2 regions of the Neobacillus solisequens genome follow, and region 2 is predicted to be linked to the other one. Evidence: riboswitches for the same ligand, from Rfam matches in the RefSeq annotation. Region 2 holds a riboswitch; the other holds the start of a gene.
What was found. Region 2 has a riboswitch for preQ1 ahead of queC (7-cyano-7-deazaguanine synthase QueC). Riboswitches for the same ligand answer to the same signal wherever they lie in the genome.
Positions count from the first base shown of each region.

Region 1: another riboswitch for preQ1. It lies ahead of ACI3K6_RS13060 (QueT transporter family protein); the one in region 2 lies ahead of queC (7-cyano-7-deazaguanine synthase QueC).

Region 1 is NZ_JBKFGJ010000011.1:331,046-334,457, forward strand. Features, by position in the region: gene ACI3K6_RS13040 (globin domain-containing protein) at 1-280, opposite strand, end outside; gene ACI3K6_RS13045 (DMT family transporter) at 489-839, shown strand; gene ACI3K6_RS13050 (DMT family transporter) at 842-1,156, shown strand; gene ACI3K6_RS13055 (copper homeostasis protein CutC) at 1,194-1,886, opposite strand; PreQ1 riboswitch class I at 1,994-2,038, shown strand; gene ACI3K6_RS13060 (QueT transporter family protein) at 2,045-2,581, shown strand; gene ACI3K6_RS13065 (methyl-accepting chemotaxis protein) at 3,055-3,412, shown strand, end outside.
Region 2 is NZ_JBKFGJ010000002.1:550,637-554,048, reverse strand. Features, by position in the region: gene folE (GTP cyclohydrolase I FolE) at 1-167, opposite strand, end outside; gene queE (7-carboxy-7-deazaguanine synthase QueE) at 195-923, opposite strand; gene queD (6-carboxytetrahydropterin synthase QueD) at 916-1,389, opposite strand; gene queC (7-cyano-7-deazaguanine synthase QueC) at 1,394-2,053, opposite strand; PreQ1 riboswitch class I at 2,107-2,149, opposite strand; gene ACI3K6_RS03185 (MTH1187 family thiamine-binding protein) at 2,237-2,539, opposite strand; gene ACI3K6_RS03180 (hypothetical protein) at 2,669-3,031, shown strand; gene nrdG (anaerobic ribonucleoside-triphosphate reductase activating protein) at 3,051-3,412, opposite strand, start outside.

The sequences.
Region 1 (3,412 bases), on a different contig from region 2:
TACAGCCGAGCCAAGCTTTTGCTCTTTTTGGCGTTACTTCGAATGGCAGGTGACGTTCTCTCATAGCAGGAGGACCAAATTCCGCACTGTAGAGGGCTGGCCCCCCTAAAAATTGAGGTAAAAACATCCTCTGCTTCCTTTTAATTTCTTCCATATCCCCTTCGAATAATGGTGCCAAATCTGGATCGTCATAAACACGAGGGTAAAAGGCCTCAACCAGTTTATTAATCGTTTCCTGCCCACCAATTTCGGTATAAAGTGATCTAAATGGAATTTCCAAATTTACTCACCATCCTCCTAACATTTTTTCCCTGTATTTCTAATTATAATAAGGTGAATAAAGTTATTTCGTGATATAAATCACACTTTCAGTAAATGATGAACATTTCCTTACAGTACTTTATCAGATTAAACATCTTTTCTTGTATTTATGGTATTCTAAAATAATGACTTAATTCAAAATTAGGGTGCAACACGAGGTGATAAAAATGAACAAAGCCTGGATGTATGTAGGAATGACCTGCATCTTTGAGTTAATGTGGGTATATGGATTTAACACAGCCGTCACTTGGTGGGAATGGGGTATGGTTATCGCCATCATTTTTACTGACTTCCACATCTTGCCTAAGGCTTGTGAAAGTTTGCCAACGGGTACCGTTTACTCGGTTTTTGCTGGTGTTGGTACAATAGGGACGGTCTTAATGGATATATTTCTGTTTGGTGGAAGCATGAACACTCTTAAATTACTGTTTATGGCATTCATTGTAATCGGAGTGATTGGCTTGAATCTTGCTGATCATCGTGAAGAACATAAAGAGGTTAGGAAGGAGGTCGCCTGACAATGGGCTGGTTGTTTTTAATATTGGCTGCTGCCAGTGAGGTAATCGGGGCTGCAGGTTTAAAATTATATAGCCAAAAAAAATCGATCCGAAATGGACTTCTTTATATTGGCGGGTTTGGACTTTCCTTTGTATTTTTGTATACATCATTCCATTATATACAGTTAAGTATAGCCTATACAGTCTGGACGGGGATTGGCACTGCTGGAGCCGTTTTAATTAACATGTACCTTTTTGGTGAATCCAAAAATATCGGGCGGTTTATTAGTGTGGGCTTAATCATGATTGGGGTAATCGGATTACGGGCTATGTCCTAAACGAAAACAACCCAAAGGCATATTTGGGTGTTTTCATTTACGTAAGCAATTCTTTTAATTGTTTGATCTTGTTTCCTTCAATTTGATTCTGGAAGCTTCCTCCCATCCTGACCGCAGAGCCAAAATGATATTCACTGGCACGAAGCTCTTTGTGAACAAATTCTATATTATCTAAGGACAGTCCAGAACCGGGCATGATGATTGGATAATGCGCAGATTGTTTCGATTGTTGGATCATCTCTTTTAATGTGCTGATTCCTTCAATTGCCGTCGGATTTCCTCCAGAAGTTAAAATGCGGTCCACATGAAAGGAACTGCCAATGAGCGATTGATAAAGTCCAAGGGGGTTGGTTTCGTCGATTGCCCGGTGAAACGTAACCGAGAGACCTTTGCATTCTTCCAATACCATTGATAGAAACTCAAAATCCAAAGTCCCGTGCTCCGTAAGCGCACCAAAAACAATCCCTGCCGCACCTAGTTCCTTGATCATTTTTATATCATCCTTCATGGCGGACCATTCATTTTTTAGATAGGTAAAGGAGCAGCTATGCGGACGCACCATGACCATTACTGGGATATCAACACTGTTTACCACTGTTTTGATAATTCCGTAACTGGGGGTTAATCCACCTTCTCCTATGGCAGATACTAATTCTAATCGATCTGCTCCATTTGCCTCTGCCATTATGGCATCCTCTTTGTTTAATACAATAATTTCAACTAAGCTCATGTGCATTCCCTCATTCTGTTATCATTCTTACCTAGTTTATAACAAGTTTAAAAAAGTGTCATTGACTGTTTGTACGTTCTATATTATTATACTAGTTTGCAGGTAACTAACTAGTGGTTCGAGAACCTCCCACTTAAAAAAACTAAGGAGAAATGAATATGGAGAAAACAAATGAAGCGTTCGGTGTTCATTATCAACCGGACAAATCACAAAGTAGAATCAAAGAAATTGCAGTCAACGGAATTGTTGCTGCCTTGTACATTGCTGTTTCAGCTCTAATCCAGCCATTTGGATTCACACAAGTACAGTTCCGCGTATCAGAAATGTTTAACCATCTGGTTGTATTTAACAAAAAATATCTTTATGGCATTATTCTTGGCGTTTTTCTTACTAATCTGTTCTTTTCACCAATGAAGGCCGACCTTATATTTGGCGTGGGTCAATCATTAATCGCCTTGTTAATCACGATTTTATGTGCAAAGTTTATTAAATGCATATGGACACGAATGATCGTGAATACGATTGTCTTTACTTTTACAATGTTCCTCATTGCCATTGAATTACACCTAGCCATTAAACTGCCCTTCTTGTTTACATGGTTAACTACTGCTGCTGGAGAATTAGTCGTGATGGCCGTGGGAATGCCGATTATGTATTTCATTAATAAACGTGTACACTTTGATAAAATCGTATAAATATTTAGAGCTATTGTCTGATCGTTTGACCAGACAGTAGCTCTTTTTTTTGCTTGACTCTATTAATATTGATTGTTGGTTTCGTGAGGTAAAGGAATTGATAGGCGGAGAAATCCGGCTAATAGATGAAGAGTAAGCAAAAGAAGCAGATATAAGCGGAGAAATCCGCTTAACTAATCTAAATAGGCTAAAACTCAAAGTTTTAGATCAAATAAGGGGAAAATTCCGCTTATTTTCAAGAAAATATGGGTATTTCCCAAATTTAGTGGAATTTTTCCGGTTATTTTTCAAATACAGTAAAGCAAACATTCAGTTTTATAAAATGAATTATATATTAGGTGACACTTCGTAATATTCTTAGCAGGACAAAATCAACAGTATTCTACAACATAGCCTTTTGCTTAAGGAAAACTTAAGGAACATATGCTTAAATGTCCTCATATGTAATTTATCATCAGGAGGCTGGCATCATTATGAATTTTTTTAAGAACTTTAGGTTTGCTCAAAAAATTAGCGTTTTAACTGCAAGTTTTTTCTTATTTCTTGCTATCATTGGCTACGTTTCATTCAATCAAATTTCCGATTTACATTCAAAGGTAAAAGAATTGAATGATTCACGTCTTGTACCCATTGTCCAACTCGAGGATCTAAAATCAAATATCGAATACATAAAGACACAATCTACTTCCATTATGGATGCACGTGATGATGCTGAAGAAATGTCAGCTATTCAGAAGGATGTAGCAACTCGAGAAGCTACTGTAAAGAAACAGTTAACGGCATACAAAAATAATTCAGAATTCAGAACCATGGTAAAAAAGGTGAACGCCT
Region 2 (3,412 bases):
TCGAAATACACTTTCGGATCAATCGTTAAGCCGGCAAACATTTCTTCATACATTTTGGCCACACGTTTTGGAGTATCCAAAAGCCCCTCTCTGTTTGGATCTTCACCAACCGCTTCTAATAGTAAACGTACTGCTTCTTGAATTTTCTCTTTATTTATAGTACTCATCATTTCTCCCCTTTTTCCTCTATAAAACTATACGCCGCGCTTGTTTCCCCAAACATACGTATGCAATTGCGGCAACACTTTTACGTTTTTAAGCTCGTGATCTTTCATGACTTTTTCGATCAGCCATTCATATTTATCAATTAATTGACTTACTAACTGCTGATTTTCATTCGTTTTGTTATCATCATTTCCTACCTGGAAGAAAAACGGAACCTCAGGATAACGGAAATGGACATTTTTCGCATATTCGTAATCTTCCCCATTGAAAACAACGACCTTTAAGCTGACATTTCGAGAATGGTCTGCTTTCATTAGGTTTTCAATTATTTGGTCAAGTGTTTCAAAATTGGTGTTCATTCCTGAACTTGGCGGTTTTGGTGAAATTGTTAATTCATCGATTTGGTAAAACCAATCTTGCCACGTGCTGCCTTGTGTTTCTAATCCGATGTTTATATGATTTTTCTTTAATAATTCTATTAAACTGTTAAGATTTTTTAATAAGGCTGGATTCCCTCCAGAGATCGTAACAAAGGAAAATCCATCTCCGCCAAGGCTAACGAGCTCCTGCCAAATTTCTTCTGCAGTCATTTGTATGGTTAACTCTTTTCCGGTTCCGTCCCAGGTAAACGCAGAGTCACACCAGGAACAGGAATAATCACAACCGGCGGTACGCACAAACATGGTTTTTTGCCCGATTACCATTCCCTCTCCTTGGATGGTCGGTCCGAAAATTTCCATAACAGGAATTTTACTCAACTTCCATCCACTCCCGTCTTGCTTCGGCGTAGCTGGTAGGCGTTTCAAATAAACGGACAAACTCCACTCTTGCTCCAAGGTATTGAGGCATTTGATCCAGTGCCTCTTTCATTTTTTCGAAAATCCAAACCACCATATTTTCTGCTGTCGTATTCATTGGTGGCAAGGTTTCGTTTAAGTAGCGATGATCGAGATGAATCTCAATTTCATTTTTCCAAATTTCTTTTATGTCGCCAAAATCAATCATAAGGCCACGTTCGTCCGTAAATCCGCTAACACCAAAAATGACTCTGTAGGTGTGGCCATGAAGGTTTTTGCACTTGCCTTCATAATTGTGCAAATGGTGGGCCGCATCAAAGGTAAATTCCTTGCTGACCAGCACTCGTTTTGAATGATATTTTAGCTGGTCACGCGAAATATCCTCATCGATTTTTTGTAGCTTATCTACAATTCGAAAACCATACATGGAGTTATGCCTCCTTCCTTGTGCTTAAATACTGATCGAGGCCTCTTTTTCTCAATTTGCATGCTGGACATTCGCCGCAGCCATCCGCAATAATTCCGTTATAGCAGGTTAACGTTTTTTCGCGGACAAAATCCAAGGCATTTAATTCATCTGCCATTTTCCACGTGTCTGCTTTATCAATCCACATTAATGGGGTGTGGATGACAAATTCCTGATCCATGGACAGGTTTAAGGTGACGTTTAACGATTTAATAAACACATCACGGCAATCCGGATAACCGCTAAAGTCCGTTTCACACACTCCGGTAACAATATGCTTTGCCCCTACTTGACTAGCCAGAACGCCGGCAAACGAAATAAACAATAGATTTCTTCCTGGAACAAAAGTGGATGGCAATTCACCCTCTTCGCCCTCTTTTACTTCAATATCATCACGGGTTAAAGCATTAGGAGCTAACTGATTTAATAACGACATATCTAAAATATGGTGCCTGACACCCAGTTCATTTGCAATATTTTTGGCGCATTCAATTTCTAGACTGTGCCTTTGATTATAGTTAAACGTAACCGCTTCTACTTCTTTAAAGTTCTTTAATGCCCAAAATAAACAAGTGGTACTGTCCTGACCACCACTAAATACAACTATTGCTTTATCATTTTTCATGAATAACTCTCCTTTAAAATAGAAAAACAGGCCCACTAAAGAAAGCAGTCCTGTTTTCCATAGTTTTTTATAGAGGGTAGCTAGAACCTCTTTCCGTCTCGACGGAATTATTTAATTATGGAACTATTCTACAATGTTTTTTTCATTCTGTCGACAACTTTCGACTTTTTCTTGAGAGGATCTTTATAATTTTGCCTGAACAGATTGTAACTTCCGCTCCATCGAATTTTCCTTATCGCGGCGATCATCAATCCTTAGGTTCGTGCAAACCCGTTGCAACCCTTTCTTAAACGGCACTTCATGAATTTCTTGTACAATTTCCATCAATAATGGCAGTTCGCCTTCGATTAACGTGCTCATCGGTGTCAACTGGTATTTCACTCTTCCCTCGTATTGCTGAAGTACTCTATGTATTTCTGCTACATATTCGCTCACGCTTGGTGTACCGGTCCCAACTGGGATTACAGTGATATCGATAATAGCCATATTTTTTCCTCCTGTATTGTTACTACCTTAACAGGATACCATATGTTTTCTGCTGCAACAAAACATGGTGATAGTTGGCTGTTTCAAAACATACAATCTTGTTAAAAAAGAATTCGGGGAGATGCGATCATGGAATTCCAGATGCAAAAAGCCAATCTGCTTGCGGACAATATCAATCGTTTTATTAAGTTTATCTATATACATTATGAAAACCGCAGCAGTTCTAGTATTAAAAATGCTGATAAGTTGTATCAAATCAAACTTTTTATTGAAGAGTACAGATTCCAAATCATCGCGGATGAGCTTAAGAGAATCAATCAGTACGACTGGAATGAAAAATATACTATATACTTGGTGGATGAATTTTATAAAGGGATTTCTGTTATTGATCAATATGTAAACCATCATTATGAAGATTTATTTCTTGTTTCCGCGCGTCTGTACACGTTGATGAGCCTCAGTTTGATCATTAAAAACACCGGCCATGACTGAAACATGGCCGGTCCTGTATTTACGAAATTTCTTCGATAATCTCTCCGCTCTCAAGGGTTTTTGGCGCATTAATGATGCGCTGGTTGGAGCTTCCTTTATATCTTAAAGTCAAATCGCGCTTTTTCAGCTCAAATCTTCCATCTACCAATATATCAATTTGTTCTAGTAAGGAAACATGATCGGGATCCTGGATTAATTCCTCGTAACGATACCCCGTAAAACACCAAATGTTTTTCCCCTCTTGTTTGAGTTTACGCGCTAACACAGCAATCTCTCTCGCCTGTAAAAACGGTTCTCCGCCACTGAAAGTGATATCGGTTAATTCATTTTTCATGACTTCCTGAAAGATCTCCGCTTCACTCCATTCCGTGCCCCCTTCAA